DNA from 4 places in the Thalassotalea sediminis genome. Region 4 is predicted to be linked to each of the others. Evidence: riboswitches for the same ligand, from Rfam matches in the RefSeq annotation. Region 4 holds a riboswitch; each other region holds the start of a gene.
What was found. Region 4 has a riboswitch for cyclic di-GMP ahead of QUE09_RS06770 (hypothetical protein). Riboswitches for the same ligand answer to the same signal wherever they lie in the genome.
Positions count from the first base shown of each region.

Region 1: it holds a riboswitch for cyclic di-GMP, as region 4 does, so the genes downstream of both, QUE09_RS09315 (DUF3718 domain-containing protein) here and QUE09_RS06770 (hypothetical protein) in region 4, are expected to answer to the same signal.
Region 2: it holds a riboswitch for cyclic di-GMP, as region 4 does, so the genes downstream of both, QUE09_RS10080 (DUF3718 domain-containing protein) here and QUE09_RS06770 (hypothetical protein) in region 4, are expected to answer to the same signal.
Region 3: it holds a riboswitch for cyclic di-GMP, as region 4 does, so the genes downstream of both, QUE09_RS17140 (GGDEF domain-containing protein) here and QUE09_RS06770 (hypothetical protein) in region 4, are expected to answer to the same signal.

Region 1 covers NZ_AP027361.1:2,023,872-2,028,623, reverse strand. The annotation lists gene QUE09_RS09330 (proline--tRNA ligase) at 1-126, opposite strand, end outside; gene QUE09_RS09325 (ion channel) at 239-1,222, opposite strand; gene QUE09_RS09320 (RNA-binding S4 domain-containing protein) at 1,303-1,626, opposite strand; cyclic di-GMP riboswitch class I at 1,761-1,843, shown strand; gene QUE09_RS09315 (DUF3718 domain-containing protein) at 1,911-2,255, shown strand; gene QUE09_RS09310 (hypothetical protein) at 2,582-2,908, shown strand; gene recC (exodeoxyribonuclease V subunit gamma) at 3,070-4,752, shown strand, end outside.
Region 2 covers NZ_AP027361.1:2,195,986-2,200,737, forward strand. The annotation lists gene QUE09_RS10065 (hydroxymethylglutaryl-CoA lyase) at 1-665, shown strand, start outside; gene QUE09_RS10070 (CoA transferase subunit A) at 745-1,446, shown strand; gene QUE09_RS10075 (CoA transferase subunit B) at 1,456-2,115, shown strand; cyclic di-GMP riboswitch class I at 2,340-2,430, shown strand; gene QUE09_RS10080 (DUF3718 domain-containing protein) at 2,497-2,856, shown strand; gene QUE09_RS10085 (patatin-like phospholipase family protein) at 3,057-4,208, shown strand; gene QUE09_RS10090 (manganese efflux pump MntP) at 4,314-4,752, opposite strand, start outside.
Region 3 covers NZ_AP027361.1:3,805,764-3,810,515, forward strand. The annotation lists gene rep (DNA helicase Rep) at 1-222, shown strand, start outside; gene QUE09_RS17130 (hypothetical protein) at 290-769, opposite strand; gene QUE09_RS17135 (tetratricopeptide repeat protein) at 784-2,655, opposite strand; cyclic di-GMP riboswitch class I at 2,768-2,850, shown strand; gene QUE09_RS17140 (GGDEF domain-containing protein) at 3,123-4,133, shown strand; gene QUE09_RS17145 (2-thiouracil desulfurase family protein) at 4,130-4,591, opposite strand; gene QUE09_RS17150 (DUF3630 family protein) at 4,591-4,752, opposite strand, start outside.
Region 4 covers NZ_AP027361.1:1,502,601-1,507,352, reverse strand. The annotation lists gene QUE09_RS06780 (c-type cytochrome) at 5-1,096, shown strand; gene QUE09_RS06775 (aldo/keto reductase) at 1,106-2,158, shown strand; gene QUE09_RS06770 (hypothetical protein) at 2,238-3,290, opposite strand; cyclic di-GMP riboswitch class I at 3,377-3,459, opposite strand; gene QUE09_RS06765 (hypothetical protein) at 3,599-3,931, shown strand; gene ppc (phosphoenolpyruvate carboxylase) at 4,297-4,752, shown strand, end outside.

The DNA.
Region 1 (4,752 bases), 520 kb from region 4:
CCAGGTGTACAGTCCAGAGGCAATATTACGTACTAGACCTGCACGTAACATTAATTGATGGCTAATTACTTCAGCGTGCGCTGGCGTTTCTTTCAATGTTGAAAGTAAATATTGGCTTGTACGCATGGATGTGTGTTTCCGTTTCTGTCATGAATAGATTAATGTCCCTATTCTAGCAGGGGCGCTGAATGTGCAAAAGAGAAAATTGCACTAAATAAGGTTGGCGATTCGTTTTTTTCTATCGCGTCATTTTCTTTACAAATACAACCACGAATAAAGCGATTGTAAAACTGCCTGTAAAAGCTTGAATTGCGGCAATCGCTCTTGAAATTCCTACAGGTGTAAAATCACCGTAACCCAGTGTTGTGAAGGTGACAACAGAATAATATAAACAAGAGATAAAAAAAGAGAAGTTTTCGATAGCTGTTTTACTTGCATCAAAGGTAAGCACTTCACCGCGAAAATTTAAGCCAGTGAAAGTATAACAAAGTGCACAAATAAAAATTATTATCAATGATAAACCTACTATTCTTAACGGATCTTCGCCATAGCCACAAAACAAATCAACTATTTTAGAACCTATCCGTTTAAAAGAATACTTAGGCATTTGATAGCGTCGCATGGTGAGCTCTTTTTGGATTAGTGTACCACCAATGCTAAATAAACCTTCTTGCTCGGCATGTTTTCGTAAATCCCGGTATATTTCTTCTGCTTGTTGAAAGTAATCTAACGCAAGCAATGGCTTATTGGCCTTTAGTGCTTGCTTGGCATTAATTTCTTGCATCAGTTTTTTACCGAAATTGATATTTTCGATTTTACAGCCTTTCCATTTAACGCCAAGCAAGTTGCAACGTGTTAAGTTGCCACAATTTAATTTAGCGTCGCTTAGGTCAGCTTTCATTAAACTGGCGTTTGATAAATTGATGTTAAATAAGTGTGCACCCGATAAATTGGCGCGATAAAAATCTGTATATGAAAAGTCGTAACCAACTTTTTGATGATGATTGACTAAATCAATACCTGTTAAGTTTGCTTCTTTCAAACAAATACCTCTCGTCAACCCTCCTGAACGAACATATTGCGTTAACTTGTCTTGGATATTGTCATGCGTTTTATCTATTGTTTTATCATGCCAAAAACAATACCCAGAAGGTTCAGCCTGCGCTTTGCATTTGTAACCTTCCGGATCGTTATATTGACATAAGTTATTTATAGTACTCATGTTTAAGAGTATAGATATTGAGACGTGATCTTTCTAATCAGTTAAATATTAAACGTGTTTTTGTCGTTAAAGTTTCAACGCTAGAAGTTAATTTTCTTTCTACCACCTTTAACTTGCCTAGGTGCAGAGCTTTTTTCTTTAGGCAATTGTTTGGTTTTTTTTATTCGTTTTTCGGGAATCTTTGGAGCTTGGTGACAGATCAACAAGATATTTTCACCATTAAAGCTGACAATATCTTCATGATAAACTTTTTTACGTTTCTGAACTACTACTTCGCCGTTAAGCTGAACATAACCTTCCATTATAACTATTTTAGCTTCACCACCACCGCTAACTAAGTTTGCAATTTTAAGTAATTTGTATAATTCGATGGGTTGCGATGATACTTCTATTTCTATAGTCATTATATATCCGGTGAGTATTTATCATGAAGATCTATTTTAACGATTTGTCTGTTGAGTTGATAGATTGAATTATTGAAACATAAAAGAAACAAAGTTTTACTTGTAATTTTGTTTGATATCTATACAATGCGCGCAACTAGAAACGGCAAGGTACTTGAAAGGGTATTACGCAAAGCCACCAGTCTACGGATTTATCTATGACAGTGGGGCTACCTAAGTGTTACAAAAGCTTTTCATGCTTGTGGTTTCTTAAAAGTTATTAACATACTTTAGAAAGGGTAATCATGAAAAACTTACTAATCGTTGCTTCTTTATCATTAGCTACATTATTTGTTGCACCACAAGCCAAAGCAAACGTTGTTGCGCAAAACTTATGCGAATTTGTTGCTGCGGATGCTAAATCAGACTTACGTAGATACTTAAAATCAAATCGTATTAAAATTCGTAACGTATTTGACACTGTTCAATGTAACGGTAAAAACTTATTACAATTTGCTGCGACAGCTAATGCTACAGAAACAGGCACAATGATGATTGGTAAATTATCAAAAAAAGTTGTATCAGCAAACCTTGCAAGTATTACAAATACTGGTCTTAAAGCTGCTGCTAATGAGCGTGTAAACGGTTAATCATTAGATTACAAAAGATTTTAATAAAGCGGGCGCTAAATGGCGCCCGTTTTTTGTTTTGTACGAGTAAATTTTCTTCGTCAACGCTTAAAAATTATTTAGCTATAAAACATCCTATTGCTATAAGTATTCGATCTAAATTATTTACCCTACGTAGATCAACTTTAAAATAATGTACTTACCTGATTACTTACATCACTTTAACAATCAATTTACATGTTGTTGTTTGAAGCATTCTCAATTTTTCTCTATGGTTATTGATAAAGGGAATTAAGTTTAAACGAGGAATCTTGTTTAACTTTGTGATGACGATGAGAGGTAACGTTATGTATTTTCGAGCGTATAGTCGATTAAAGTATGACATGGTTAAGCTTGTGTCAGTATTATCTTATATAACCATTATCGGCTGGGTCATTGCCGCTTTTATTTATGGTAATAATCGTTCTGCCTTAGCTAAGTTCCATCTACGTGACTCTTTAGGCTTAACCTTAACTGGGGCATTATTAGCGTTAGTTCCTTTTGTCGGATGGTTATTATGTTTGGGCGTCGCGGTGTTATGGTGTGTTGGTCTTTTTCATGCCTTAATAGGGCAACGCACGGCATTACCAATTGTTGGTGATTTTTATCAAAAACACTTAGATTTCATTCGATAAATTGCTAAAAATTAAGTTTATTACTCATATACTTATGAACGACATACGTTAATACTTACGGTAACAAGTATATTTATCGGGCATTCAGTTAATCGTTGCTAGTGTTTCTTGAAGCGATATGATTAAATTCTCTGTAAAGAATACGATTAAATGGATGCCCTTTGATATACCTTTATCCTGCTAATAAGACGGAAAATTTATTGGCATTGGCCAATAGAATACAAGAAATATCTCCACTTCCTATTTTTTCAAAAGATGTATATATCGTGCAAAATGCCGGTATGCAGCATTGGTTAAATATGTCTTTGGCAGACTTATCTGGCATTAGCTTCAATCATGAATATGCATTACCCGCCCAATTTTTATGGAAATTAATGCGTTCGTTGGTTTTACCAAAGCATATGATTGAACAGGATCCATTTACCCGTGAAGCGTTAAGTTGGCGCATCTATCAGTTACTAGACGACAACGAAATAACGGATGATCAAGACTTTCTAGAAGTTACACAATATTGGCGGAATAACAGTGACAAGGTTGATAATTTAAAACGATATCAACTGGCCTGCCAACTCGCTGATTTGTTTGAACAATATTTAATTTACAGACCTGATTGGCTATCGCAATGGCAAGTTAACCAGAGGCCACAAGCGTTTGATAACCAAGAAGCATTACACAAAGAAGAATGCTGGCAACGAAAGCTTTGGGCAATATTGACGCGTGAACAATCCTATGACCCAATTGCTTTAGTCGAAAACGCAATAGGGCAGCTTGCTGAAAAATCACATGTATTACCTAAAAGAATCAGTTTTTTTGGTATTAATGCAATGGCACCTATTTGGCTGTCGTTTTTAGAACAAGTAAGCAATTATACGCAAGTTCATTTTTACCACCTGAATCCCTGTTTTGATTACTGGGGTGATATAATTAGCGAAAAACAGGCAATGCGCCAACTTGATAGGTGGACTGAAAATTTAGATCAGTTAAACGAATCAGTGGGAAACCCTTTGCTTGCAAATTTGGGGCAACAAGGCCGAGAATTTTTATCATTATTACAACAATACAGTACAGTAAGTATTGATGCTTTTGAAACCGATGTTGGCGGTAATTCCTCCAAACCAAGCGTTTTACAATCGTTACAGCACGATATTTTAACCTTAACCGACCGGCGGCAATTACCTGAAAAAGTTAAAGATGAATCTATAGTGATCACTAGCGCTCATAGTCCTTTACGGGAAGTACAAGGATTACATGATTGGTTGTTGCACCAATTTAATCAAGACCCAACGATGACACCTAAAGATGTCTTGGTTATGTGTCCACAAATAGAAGATTATGCGCCATATGTAAATGCTGTATTTGCTCAAGGTTGGCAAGATTACGCAAATGATGTACCACCATTACCATGCTCCATAGCAGACCGTGTAGCGAAAGACTCAGATCCTTTAGTTATCGCGTTTAGTGAAATGCTTGCTTTACCTGATAGTCGGTTTCAAGTGAACCAAATCGTTTCTTGGCTACAATTATCTGCACTACAATCTCGCTTTAAGTTGACAGCTTCAGACATTGATAAAATGATAATTTGGCTGAATAAAGCGACCATTCACTGGGGATTAAACGCTGAACATAAATCTCAAGTGTTAAATACCAAAGGCGTTTCGCCACAATTTACCTGGCAATATGGCTTTGCTCGTTTGTTAGAAGGGTTTGCATTTGGTGATGTTGAAACTATTTTTGATGATAAGCTGCTTATACCTGATGTAGAAGGGCAAGATGCGTTGTTACTAGGGCAATTGATGGAAATCATCGAACGCTTGCAAGCTTTTAGAAGTGCGTTAAGTCAAGCG
Region 2 (4,752 bases), 690 kb from region 4:
CCCCCAATTTAAAAGGCTTTGAATCAGCGCTCGCTGCAGGTGTAACCGAAGTTGCTATTTTTGGTGCGGCATCTGAAGCATTTAGCCAAAAAAACATTAATTGTTCAATCGATGAAAGTTTAGCGAGATTTGAACCCGTTATTAATGCCGCCAAAGAACATAATATTCCCGTAAGAGGTTATGTTTCCTGCGTAGTAGGCTGCCCATATGATGGTGAGATTTCACCAAATACAGTTGCAAATGTTGCCGAGAAGCTCTACCAAATGGGATGCTATGAAATTTCACTTGGCGATACAATCGGCGTGGGCACAGTAGCCTCTGTCAATAAAATGTTACAGGCAGTAAGCGCCCGAGTACCCATACAATACCTCGCTGTGCACTTCCATGATACCTATGGCCAAGCGTTAACGAATATTTACGCGGCATTACAACATGGTATCAGTGTTATTGACTCAGCCGTTGCCGGTTTAGGTGGATGTCCTTATGCTAAAGGCGCTTCAGGCAATGTGGCAACAGAAGATGTTGTATACATGCTAAATGGTTTAGCTATTGAAACAGGCATTGACTTGAACAAGTTGCTCAAAGCAGGCTGGTTTATTAGTGACAAGCTTGGTAAGCAGCCTGTTTCTAAGGTATCCAATGCGCTTAGAGCAAAATGCGAATAAATAATATCAACAACAATTGAAATTTAATTTGAGAGTAACTAAACGTATTGGTGCTCTTACTTTTATCAAGGAGTAAATCATGGCAGGTTTTGACAAAGTGGTGTCAAGCTATGAAGAAGCGTTAGCTGGATTAACAAACAACATGACAGTTATCGCGGGTGGCTTTGGCCTATGTGGTATTCCGGAAAACCTTATTGCCGAAATTCAACGCAAAGGCACAACTGGTTTAACCGTGGTTTCCAATAATTGCGGTGTCGATGACTTTGGTTTAGGCGTCTTATTACCCAACCGCCAAATTAAAAAAATTATTGCTTCATATGTTGGTGAAAACGCCGAGTTTGAGCGTCAAATGATGAGTGGTGAATTGGAAGTAGAGTTAACGCCTCAAGGTACACTTGCAGAAAAAATGCGTGCTGGTGGTGCTGGAATTCCAGCATTCTACACAGCAACGGGTTACGGTACCCCTGTTGCTGAAGGTAAGGAAGAGCGCGAATTTGACGGACGACATTATATTCTTGAAAAAGCGATCACGGGTGATTTTGCCATTGTAAAAGCATGGAAAGCAGACAGATATGGCAACCTTATCTTTAGAAAAACAGCACGTAACTTTAATCCTATGGCAGCAACAGCAGGTAAAATAACCGTTGTTGAAGTTGAAGAAATTGTAGAGCCTGGTGAATTAGCACCCGATGAAATCCACACACCAGGTATATACGTAAATCGTCTTATCAAAGGCACGTTCGAAAAACGTATAGAACAACGCACAACGAGAAGCGCATAAGGAGTTAACATGGCTTTATCAAGAGAACAAATTGCGCAACGCGTAGCACAAGAATTACAAGATGGTTACTACGTAAACCTTGGCATTGGTATTCCTACTTTAGTTGCTAATTACGTACCAACAGGTATGGAAGTAATGTTGCAGTCTGAAAATGGGTTACTGGGTATGGGACAATTTCCAACGGAAGAAGAAATTGATGCAGACCTTATCAATGCAGGTAAGCAAACGGTAACCACAGCAAAAGGCGCCTCTATTTTTGATTCCGCAGAATCATTTGCCATGATCCGTGGTGGTCATGTTGATTTGACTGTACTCGGTGCTTTTGAAGTTGATGTTCAAGGAAATATTGCTTCTTACATGATCCCAGGTAAATTAATAAAAGGGATGGGGGGAGCTATGGATTTAGTTGCAGGTGCTGATAATATAATCGTCACCATGACACACGCATCTAAACATGGCGAATCAAAATTACTCCCACAATGTACACTACCACTTACCGGTAAAGGCTGTATCAATAAAGTATTAACTGATTTAGCTTTCATTGAAATTAAAGATAATAAATTTCATCTAATTGAACGCGCACCGGGTGTATCAGTCGAAGAAATTAAGTCATTAACGGCAGGTGAACTTATTATACCGGAGCACGTACCAGAAATGACATTTAAATAACCAAAAAGAATAAACCTATAACAAATCAGAATATTAAAAGGAGCCTTAGTGCTCCTTTGTCATAATATTTTGTACGCTTATGTAATAATCCGCATCCCCTTTCACGAGGTTTTTAACGCTAACTCATTGTAATTTATATTATTATAAATACTATTGACACACTAAGATTTACATAATTTTCACAAGACTTGATTTTATCTTTCAAATTCGTAATACTAAAATTGACAAAGAAAAGGCAAAACATGCGAAAACATGTTACGCAAAACCACCGGTCTAAGGGTAAGTTATCTTATCTATGACAGCGGAGTTACCGAGTTCAATTAGGTACGTCCTGTGGTTTTTTCTTTTAATAAACTCATTCATGAATTAAAGGTTATTAAAATGAAAAAATTATTACTAGTTTCTACTATTACAGCGTTAACAATGACGTCTATCGTTTCTGCTCCGAAAGCAGAAGCATCAAACATAGCTCAGAGCTTATGTGAATATGTAGCAGCAGACGATAAGAAACGTATGCGCTCATTTTTAAGAACGAATAAAATTAAAATCCGTAGAGTTTTTGATGGTATTCAGTGTAATGGTAAAAACTTGCTGGTATTTGCTTCAGATCGAGGTTCAGTTGAAACAGGTTCAATGATAGTAAGTAAGCTACCAAAGAAAGTTGTTTCAGATAATCTTGCAAATATCCAGAATGGATCGCAACCATTGATAGATGCAGCTAACGAACGCGTTAGCAGCTAAAAATTATTTTTTAGTAGGCGTTATTTGTTTAGTAAATAGCTTTACTAGTTAATAATTCTTCTGTCGATTTAAAAAAGCCAGCTTATGCTGGCTTTTTTTTATCTGCGAATTAGCGATATCCTCGCTAATTTCATTTGGAAATCTTATTAATAAGCGATAAACTTTAAGCTAATTAACTATTAAGTATACGTGATTAACCAGTGACATATCGATCACGCCAACATCAAAAAACAGCTTTAGTGTTAACAGGTGGTGGTGCAAGAGCAGCATATCAAGTCGGTGTATTATCGGCTGTTTCCAAATTTTCACCAAGACATTACCCGACGCCCTTTTCAATCATTTGTGGTACGTCGGCAGGCGCAATTAATTCGACAGGTTTAGCTTGTTACGCCTCATGCTTTCAACTTGGGGTGAAGAAACTTGAATGGATATGGAAAAATCTAACCACAAGCAGAATTTATCACAGTGATCCTGCTCGCGTATTCAGCCATATCACGCGAGGTGCGCTTGCAAGCTTTCAAGCAGATTATGCCAATAAAAGAGCACGTAGTTTATTAAATAACGCACCATTACGAGAGTTATTAAACGAAGTCGTTGATTTTAATAGAATTGACAACAATTTGTTAAAGGGGCATTTAAGCGCGTTGTCAGTCACTGCATCCAGTTATAGCAGTGGTGATTCGATTAGCTTTTATCAATCAAACGCAACAATTTCACCTTGGTTTAGAGAGAAAAGAAAAGGATTGCCTTGCCAAATAAATAGCGACCATTTGCTTGCATCTGCGGCAATACCGTTAGTATTTCCATCGGTAAAATTAGGTAAAGAGCATTATGGTGATGGCTCTATACACCAGTTATCTCCATTAAGCCCTGCTATTCATTTAGGGGGAGAGAAACTTTTTATTATCGGCGTTGAACAACCTTCAGAGCCTTTACATCAAACAGAGAATAATCCTCACCCGCCAACAAGTGCAACAATTGCGGGTCACCTACTTGATGGTATATTTTCTGATACTTTACAAAGTGATTTAGAACGCCTTAAGCGCGTTAATAAAACATTATCGTTAATATCAGATAAAGATAAAAACTCACAAGAGGGGTTAAAGCCAATTGAAACTCTTGTGATTAACCCTAGCCATGACTTTAATGCCATTGCTGTTGAGTACTATCACAATTTACCGTTGGCTATACGGCTATTACTTAGAGCAATTGGCATAACAAATGACTCCGAGTCAAGTATTGTAAGTTACCTACTCTTTGACCGAACTTATTGCCAACAATTGATCAAACTTGGCTATCAAGACGCTTTAGAAAATGAAACAAAAATTAGGGCATTTTTAGCATTAAAATAAGGCGAGTAAGTTTTAACGTGATCCATCAGATTCGATGAACAGAACTTCATCAAATCTCACAACCAAAAGCGAGCATTATATGAGGTTTGTTGGAACTGCTATATTTCAGAAGAGTAATACCTTAAAGCCTATTAAGATAAGTACCATACCGCCCAATAGCTCAGCCTTACTCTCAAGCCATGTTCCACTTTTCGCTCCGATAAATACGCCAATCCAACTAAAGAATAGTGTAGCAGCCCCGATAATTGCACAGGCTAATAATGGATTTATTTCAATAAGGGTCAGCGTAAAACCAGCAGCCATTGCATCTACACTTGTGGCGATAGCAAGAATAAGCATTACTTTATGCGTGATTTTTATTATATCTTCTTCGATACCTTCGGTAATTGATTCATAAATCATTTTTCCGCCAATCAATATCAGAAGAGCAAATGCTACCCATTTTGCATACTCCTCAACCCAACCGAGAACTCCCTTTCCCCCCATATAGCCAATTAAAGGCATTCCCCCCTGAAATAGACCAAAATATATACCTGACATAAGA
Region 3 (4,752 bases), 1.6 Mb from region 4:
GGGGTTACACGGGCTCAGCGCGAGCTCACCTTCACCTATGCTAGAGAGCGGCGTCAGTTTGGTGAAGTAGCACGCACAGATACCAGCCGTTTTTTACATGAATTACCACAAGATGATTTAAACTGGGAAACAAAGAAAGCAACAAAAACACAGGAAGAAAAGCAACAAACCGCTAAAGCAGGTGTGGCGAACTTAAGAGAGTTACTTAAAAAGAAAAATTAACACGCGATAAAGTACGACAGTGACTGAAACTGATTGATCACTTTATCAGTTTCAGTGTTGGCTTTAACTATTCTGGATTTTCCATGTCGTAAAAGATTGCTTCTGTAAACGTTACCAATGCACCAATATTATTGCCTGACCACGCCCTATTAATATGTGGCTTCATCGCACCAATAATGCCTGTAAACTTGCGATAGCTACCTTTTTGATAACTTTCAAAACACTTTTGAGTAATTTTGTGCAATTGTCCTTTACCTCTAATCGCTTCGGTATAAATCACACTATAATTATTAATAAATGGATGCAGTACTTCTAAGAACTTTTCCGCATGCTCATTTTCTTGTAACAATTTAGCTCGGTTTTTTACTATCTCTTCATTTTTTCGTGCAATAACTGCGACAGACTCAAATAATATTTTTGATTCTTTTTTAGCATTAGTGGCATCTCTTTTAGCCGCCACTAATTGCTGCTGCAAAGCTTCAGCCCTAAAATAAAAATAAATACTAACACCAATAAAAACGGCTAAAACAGCCAATAAAAACATCATAATTAAACCTACAACTACAAATTATAATTACTATCTGGGGCGGTCGAATCACTAATTCGAGATAAAAAGATGTAAGGATCAATATCCTGTACACTTGGCGACTGACAATCGTACCTAACTTTTAACGAAAACTCACCCAAGTTTGCAAAAAGTTGCTGTTTTACTGCTTTTGCAAGTTTATCTAAATTACGTTGAAGGTCTTCTGGGCGTTGATGTGGAGCTAAAAACAAATATTCGCCTTCATTTATCACCCCCACTTTTACAAACTCTTCCTTAATGTCATTAATAAGTATGGCAAGCGCAGATACAACTTCCGCAACAACTTTTTTATTAAATAGGAAAGTAAGCTCATTCCAATTATCAATGGTAAAATAACCGACTGCTAACGGGTACTCGAAACGTCGCGCCATTTTATAATGGTATTGATACAATTTTTTGCTATAACTCGGTCCTGCAATGTAATCAATCGGTTTTTCAACTTCATCGTATAGGTGTTTAAGTTTGATTTTTCGTAATTTAAACCCTAACCAAAGACATAGTAAAAACAACAGGACAATAGACACAATTAATACACTGATCAACTGCCGTTGTTGTTGGTATTTTACTTGATATTCTTGAGTCAACGTAGATTGATTGGCAAATTGAAGTGAAAAATCTCGACGTTTTTGACTAGTCGCATTATTCGGTTGATTTAAGTTTGTCTGGTGACGATGATTACGATCGAAAAGCTTTTCTTTTTCCGTATACTTAAAGTATGACGCTAATGCTTTATCTAACTGCCCTAAATCTCGATACATGTGAGCAGCCATCAAATGCAATTCATTTTGCACTTCTGTTAACTCAGTAGTCACAGAAATCCGTTCTGCTTGCTTAATATAACGATACTGCAGCGCTTTATTATTAAGCTGTTGGTGAACTTTAGCAAGGTCGACTAAAACCGCTAAATAAGGCTGCGTTAAATTATAACCTTGAAACCCTTTTTCAGCTTTATTAAATAATGCCAACGCCTGTTGATATTCGTGTTGTAAATAATGCGTTTTACCAAGACCAGATTGGGCATATGCAACACGAATGGGTGCATTTCTTTTTTTCGCAAAGCTAAGTGCTTCCCAAAAAGCATTATAAGCGTCATCTAACAGACCTAATGCCAAATAAGAACGGGCTAAGTGGTAATACGTCTGATCAATATTTACCACTCTTTTTGATTCAAAGCGAAGCTTTAGCACTTTATTATACAAAGAAATTGCCGTGTTATTATCACCTAAATAATAATGCGCACTTGCCAGTAAGTTAATCAAAGCAATTCTATCGGATAGGCTAGGTTGTTGTTCAAGTAACTGTTCAACCTTTTCTATATCATTTAATGCACTGTCATGTTGAGCTAGCAATGCGTTTGCCATTGCACGGTAGCTGATGGCATAGATTAACCACTCTACATTATTGTGCTTTTTCGATATAGCAACCGCGCGCTCAGCGACTTCTTTAGCGCTATTAAATTTACCTTTGTAGTAATAACCTGCCGCCACTTTTAATAATAGCCTCAGGTTTATCTGCTTATCTACATTCAGCAGCGACACGCCATCTTGTGCAAATTGTAACGACTTCGCGAGATCACCTGTATTTGCGGCGGCATCGGCAAGTAACGTGAAAACTTTCGCCAAGGTATTATTGTTATAAAACTGTCTTTGTTTAATCACGCGCTGAGACAAGGTTAATACTTCATTGTATGGTATCGACTCACTATCACTATCGTATAATTTGTTAACCCAGTTAATATTTTCAACAATACCAACGCTAGCACGCTCTTCGGCGTTTAAACCTGTGCTGAGGGTACTGATTATAATGGCAAAGACAAATAGCGTGCGGATCATCGGATGAGCTTTCATCTTCCTTTATTTCAAGGAGTTATTAAAAATATCGTATGAAGTTTACCATATAAATAATATTTATGGTTTACAAGTTATATTCTCTGTCTATAATGGCAATTGAGCAGCTAAAGCTCGATAAGGGCAAATCTAGCGAAAGCTAGAGACGCAAAGTTACCGGTCTAAGGGGAAACCTACGGCAGCGGAACTACCAAATTTAGACATAGTGGGGGCTTGTCTACTTTAGGCATTTCTTAAGCTATATGTTTCTTTATTAGCACTAACTTTGCGTGCTCCCTTGTCCTCTTTTATCGCTGATAACACTCCTTTATTTCCAGTATTTTGTTATAGCTAAAATCAGATAAATGTCATGAGGCAATTTATTTACAATAATTTGCGATAAACGCTAGCACTTTGTGAAAAATTACTAGAGAATGAAGTTATAACAATAAAGATAACTCGCAGTAATATTTAGGGGATGGGTGATTTTGAAATACCATGATTCCATCAAACAAGCTGAACAAAAATCAACGCTAACCATTAAGCAACTAAACTTATGGCACCTACCAGCGTCGCCGATAAACTATTCAGTCTGTTATGAGTATATCATTGGCAAAACACCTGAGCTAAATAGACAAATTAAACAGCAGTTATCACTCGGCAAAAAGTTAGACGAATATTTCATTCAAGAGTTATATAAACAATATATACTCGGTCAGAGTAATTTTCGAGAAGAGATAATCACCGATATTGATGACCTAGTTGATAATTTAGCTACTAATAATCAACAATCAATGCACAGTGCGGATACTTTACTTCGCAAACTTGACCATAATATTATTGATCTCAAGTCTAATAATCAAAAAGCCATTACCAATGCCGTTCAACAAATAGAACATGCTTCAAAGAGTTTTAGACAAAAACAGCAACAACTCGCTAAACAACTCTTATTATCAAAAAAACAATCACAAACATTAAAGTCTGAGCTGGCTGAAATTAAGAAAGAAGTCTACTTAGATCCATTGACTGGATTGTACAATCGAAAAGCATTGAATAAGAATTTAGAACAGTGGACGCTTGAAGATCCAAACAAACAAATTGCCGCGATAGTTGTAAATGTTGATAAGCTATCTGCAGTTAGTGATAAATTCGGCGGATTAATTAGTGATGTTTTGCTGTCTAAAATAGCAAATAAAATTGGTACTTATGTAGGGGATAGTGGCTTACCTGTGCGTTCTGGTCATGATGAGTTTCTTATTTTATTGCCAGAGATCGAACGAGGCATCGCAAGCGAGATAGCAGAAAAAATTCGTCAGGGTGTAGAGAAATTAAGATTTGTTAGTAGTAAGTCAGGGGTTAGATTACCACACATGACTATTTCACTGGGTGTAAACGATTTTAACCTGTCACAAAATGTAGAGTCCGTCATTAATTACACCCGAAACTTAGTCACAGACATGCAGCGTCATACTGCGAACAAAATTACCGTCGCAACCTAATCAGACATCGATTCAACTTTAGCAATTAGCGCCATCAATGTTTGTTCACTAAAGACTTCTATACCATGTTGTTGTAACAATGCAGCAGTAACTCCTTGGCCAGGTATTTTCGTACCATTAAACGAACCATCGTAAATAGTATTACTACCACAGGATGGGCTAGATTCTTTTAACAACGCATATTTAATTCCATGTTTTTTGCATATATCTAGTGTCTGATTAGCACCTTTTACAAAAGCATCGGTAACGTTTTTACCTGAGGTGTCTATAATCAACCCATTTACTCGCTCAGCTGGTAAACGAGGAATAGACAAACCGCCTGCAACTTCAGGACAAACTTGTATTATTCGACCTTGATGACGCCAGCGCTCTATTACCTCATTGATAAGTTTCTGATGACCACCATCATACCTTACCAACTCACCCATCAAGCATGCACTTACTAGTATTTTTTCCATTATTGACCGTTAGTTAAATATCGATAAAAAGCGTTTAAATTTTCTTCCGAGATCAAGTCTATCGCTTCAAACCATATAGACTGGCTATAACATTCAAAATGTAGCCAATAATGGGACTGTCGCCAAGTTACATCATAACTGACCCTGTCAGCACCAAGGTG
Region 4 (4,752 bases):
TCTTATGATTAAATTACTCACGACACTTATAAGCTTATCTGTAATTTTGGGATCCCTTACTGTTATTGCGCAAGATTATGAAACCATGCCTCCACCACGAAAGCTTACACCAGAACAAGCGAAAGTTGCTGAGCAAAACTATCAAAAGTACTGTTCGCTTTGTCATGGAAAAGAAAGACAAGGGCATGTAAACGACCACGCCCCATCATTAAAAAGTGCAAGTTTGTTTCAATCAGGTGTACCACATGCGATTTTAAGGCCTATGTCTTATGGTAGAACAGGTACCCCGATGGGCGGCTACCTAGACGAGGTTGGCGGTCCAATGACGTTGGCGGAAACTTGGAATTTAACCTATTGGCTCTTCGAACAAGCTGGTGTAGATCGTATAAAGCTTTCGACCAACCCCGTACATGGAGATATTCAAAAAGGCGCTCAAAGTTATCAAAAAGAATGTGCTACCTGCCATGGTAAAAACGGCGAAGGTATTACCGCCCCTGCACTCGGTAACCCTTCAGCATTGGCACATAACACGGATGAATTCATTCGATATGCCATTAGGCACGGCAGACAAAATACGCCGATGAAAGCATATCAAGGCGTTTTAACAGACCAAGAAATCGACAATATCACTGCTTTTTTGCGCAGTAAAGCAAGTGGCTGGCAAGATACCAAGCCCATTTTAAAATCACTGCCAACACCAGAGAATTATGTCATCAACCCTAAAGGAGCTGATCCTAGCTTTTCATTAAAAGATAACCAATACGTGATGGCAGAAGATCTTAATGAGGCGCTAGAAAAAAAACAACGCATGGTACTATTTGATACTCGCGTAACTTCTGTTTGGCAAACGGCGCATATTAAAGGTTCGGTGCCGCTTCCTTACTATGCGGATCTTGATATCATGGTTGAAGATATACCAACAGATGTACAAATAGTGGCGTATTGTTCCTGCCCTCGCGCTGCAGCCGATCATGTCATTAATAAATTAAAAAACAGAGGATATACCCGAACAGCCGTTTTATGGGAAGGCATTTTCGGTTGGATGCATCTAGGGTACCCAGTAACGCGCGGTGATATTAATAACCTTACCGATTGAGGAGTTTTCATGAAATATGTACGTTTAGGTAGTAGCACACTAGAAGTGTCTCGTGTTTGTTTAGGTACGATGACCTGGGGGAAACAAAACGATCAACAAGAGGCAAACGATCAACTTGATTATGCCCAGTACCAAGGTATTAATTTTATCGATACAGCCGAAATGTATGCTATCCCCCCTAACGCCGAAACATATGGTAAAACGGAAGCAATCATTGGTCATTATTTAAAAGCAAACCCAACGAGACGTAACAACTTAGTTATTGCTACCAAAATAGCAGGTCCTGGTCTTTCTTATATTAGAGGTGGCAGTGATATATCTAAAGAGACGGTTATTCAAGCAGTTAATGACTCGTTACGCAGGCTCAATACTGATCACATCGACCTCTATCAATTGCACTGGCCAAACTATAGTTCACCACATTTTGCCAAGCATTGGCCTAACATGCTCAACTACACGAATATGAACGCCCAAGAAGAAATAGAGAAAATGCATGATATTCTATTGGGACTGGCGGAATGTGTAACCGCAGGAAAAATTCGTTATTGCGGATTATCAGATGACACCCCCTGGGGCATTAATCAATATTTAAAACTAAGTGAACAACATAACTTACCGCGTATGGTTTCTATCCAAAATGAATTTAGTTTACTGCACACTAAAGATTGGCCATATTTAATTGAGAACTGTGTCCATGAGGATATCGCTTATTTACCTTGGTCACCTTTAGCAACCGGTGCACTAACAGGTAAGTATTTAAACGGTAAAAGACCAGAAGGAAGCCGCTGGACGTTAATGCAAAGACATGGGCTTTTCCGCGATACCCAAAATGTTGAAACTGCTATTTCGGCATTTTGTGACTTAGCAAACTCGATTCAATTAACACCGGCTCAACTTGCATTAGCATGGATTGATCAAGTAAACGGGGTAACGTCTACCATCATAGGTGCAACGAGCATGTCGCAATTAAAAGAAAACATAGACGCGTTTAACATTACCTTAACAGAAGAAACGTTACTGCGTATAAACGCATGGTTAAAAGCTCACCCTTCTCCTTTTTAAGCAAGCGATAAGTTGGACGTATTACAAATTTAAAGCAAACACCTCAATCGACTTACCTTAATCGATTGAGGCGTTATCTTTATGAGCGCTTTTTAAATCGCCACACAGAAACACCTGTTATCAATGCAAGTAACATTAAAACAAACGAATTTGGCTCTGGTATTTTTACCGCCGCCGGTTGCTCATTATTCACAGGGTTGAACACCAACAGATCATCTTGCGCCTGTTGAGGAGACTTTTCGTCGTTACCAACCTCAACCTCATTTTTTGTTGGTTGATCTATACTAGGGCTTTCTTCCGTTTGTTGAGGACTAGAAGCATTATTGTTAACAATAAGTTCCGCTGATCTTTTAGCAATTTCTTTCGCTTTTTCTTGCCCAAGTGCTATCAACGCTGATGGCACAAAAGATGTATTTTGAGTTTGAGTAAACGATGTAGATATTGCTTTAACTGAAGCAAACGATGGTGCAATTTTTGATGTCTGATAAAACATAGGGGTTGACTGTCCAATTGGCACACCGAAACTCGTTTGGTGTACATTTGGGGCACTATTTTTAAATGCGCCCATATCAACAAGCGGTGCATTGCTAACTTTAACCAAACTATGGCCAAAATTACCCGTAAAACTTCCTCCTGAAAACCCAGAGAGAAATCGTTGAGTATCACCAACAATAACATCTGCAATGTTATTCGATGCAAACTGCGTGGTACCAAAATTATCAATAGCCAATGTTGGTTTATTAACAACATTGATGGTAAATGATAAGGAGGTTTCCATTACATTCGCCACATTTACTACACGAACAGTAACCGCAATATCCTCATCAACCTCATTTATATACACAAGTAGTTCGTTTTGACTCAGAACACCTGAAACAGCGTTATTGTCACTAATAACTTCTAATTGCATACCGCGTTGATTAAGCTCACCAACAGGAAATGAAATCATTGAGTTTTCGTGCGCTAAAACATTATTATTTGAAAAGCCTAGTAGAGAAAAATGGGCATTGTCAGGACTAAACGACGCTAAATTGTTTTGAAGGTCATAAATATTAGCAAACGCCATACTGCTACTAGTGAGCATAATGGCAAAACTTATGCGTTTACTTACTTTATAGAAGTAATTACTCATGGCTTTATCCTTGTGATCTTTTTAAATTATCGCTATCGCTAGACGCGTCACTTTCACAAAAAGACAAGGATTGGGAAGGTTCAATTCTCTGCAGTCCCGCTACCATAGTATATACCTTAGGTCGGAAACTTTGCGTATATGGATTTCACCATACTTGCCTTTTACAAACTGTTAACAGCCATAATAAAACTAAAAGCGCATATAAGTCAAAACTTTATATAACTTAAGCGTATCTACCCGTCTATAAAATACTTCCCCTTCACTTTCAGTGGTTTTGCAGCTGCAATTATGTTTGATGACAATCATTAATGTTGAGTCAATGGCACTTTAGCAATGGTTTTGACGATGGGGTTGGGAACTATTTCTTTGCAGACGACAGCCAACAAGAAAGACTCTACATAGAGGGTTACACCGACTTATTCGCAGATAAAGCAACAATACCCTCACAACAAAGTAGTGAGTTTTTAGTAACAGAAGTCGCCTTTATCGCCAATGCTGTTGACCATCAAAGTTTCTCATTTCTCAATAACATTGAAATACTCAGTTTTGATAATGTTATTCTTGAGCAACTACAAGGAGCAAGCGTTACATTTGAGTTGCCCACCGTGCCGTGCCCTCATCTATTAAACTTTATGCAGTAGCACTGATGTTGTAAGTGCGATGTTCCCAGTAATAATGCGTTAATTACGCAACGCTTGTGTTGTTTTATTAACACGCTTTAATCTCTAATATCAACTTAGTACAAACATGAAACACACATTACCTCACGACAAGTATTCAAAAACCGCATTACTGCACTACAATAAAATGCAAAAGCTCAAATAAATTGCTACTTAAAAGCCCTACCGCTTTAATTTACGTAATTTAACACCATTTTAGTACAACTAAATTATATTGAATTTCAGAAAAAAATGATTAAAGCCAAATATTAATTGGATTTAACCCCATTTTCTCGTAGAGTAAGTAAACACCATTTGTTGTAATAAAATTACATATAGGTACATTTATGCTAGAAACTATTTCCAATAATGTAAGAAAACTAGGTGAAGCGTTAGGCCAAACCATTGCTAATGATAAAGGTGCTAAATGGGTTGACGAAATAGAAGCGATTCGTCACCTCTCTAAAGAGGCAACCAACGGTGATAGCCAAGCATTAGTGGCACTTCAAAAGAAATTTAGAGATCTGGATGCCGATGAACTAACCGTCCATGCTAGAGCTTTTAGCCAATTCCTAAATTTAGCGAATATTGCTGAACAACAATATACTGCCAGTGATAAAGGTCTCGCTGAACTAGACTTACCGCATCCATTAGATGATTTGAAAAACAAGCTCGATGGCAAATCGGCAGAAGCAATTGAGCGAGCAATATCACAATTAGAAATAGAACTCGTGTTAACCGCCCACCCTACTGAGGTCAATCGACGTACTTTCATTCATAAGTATCATGAAATCGCACAAGCG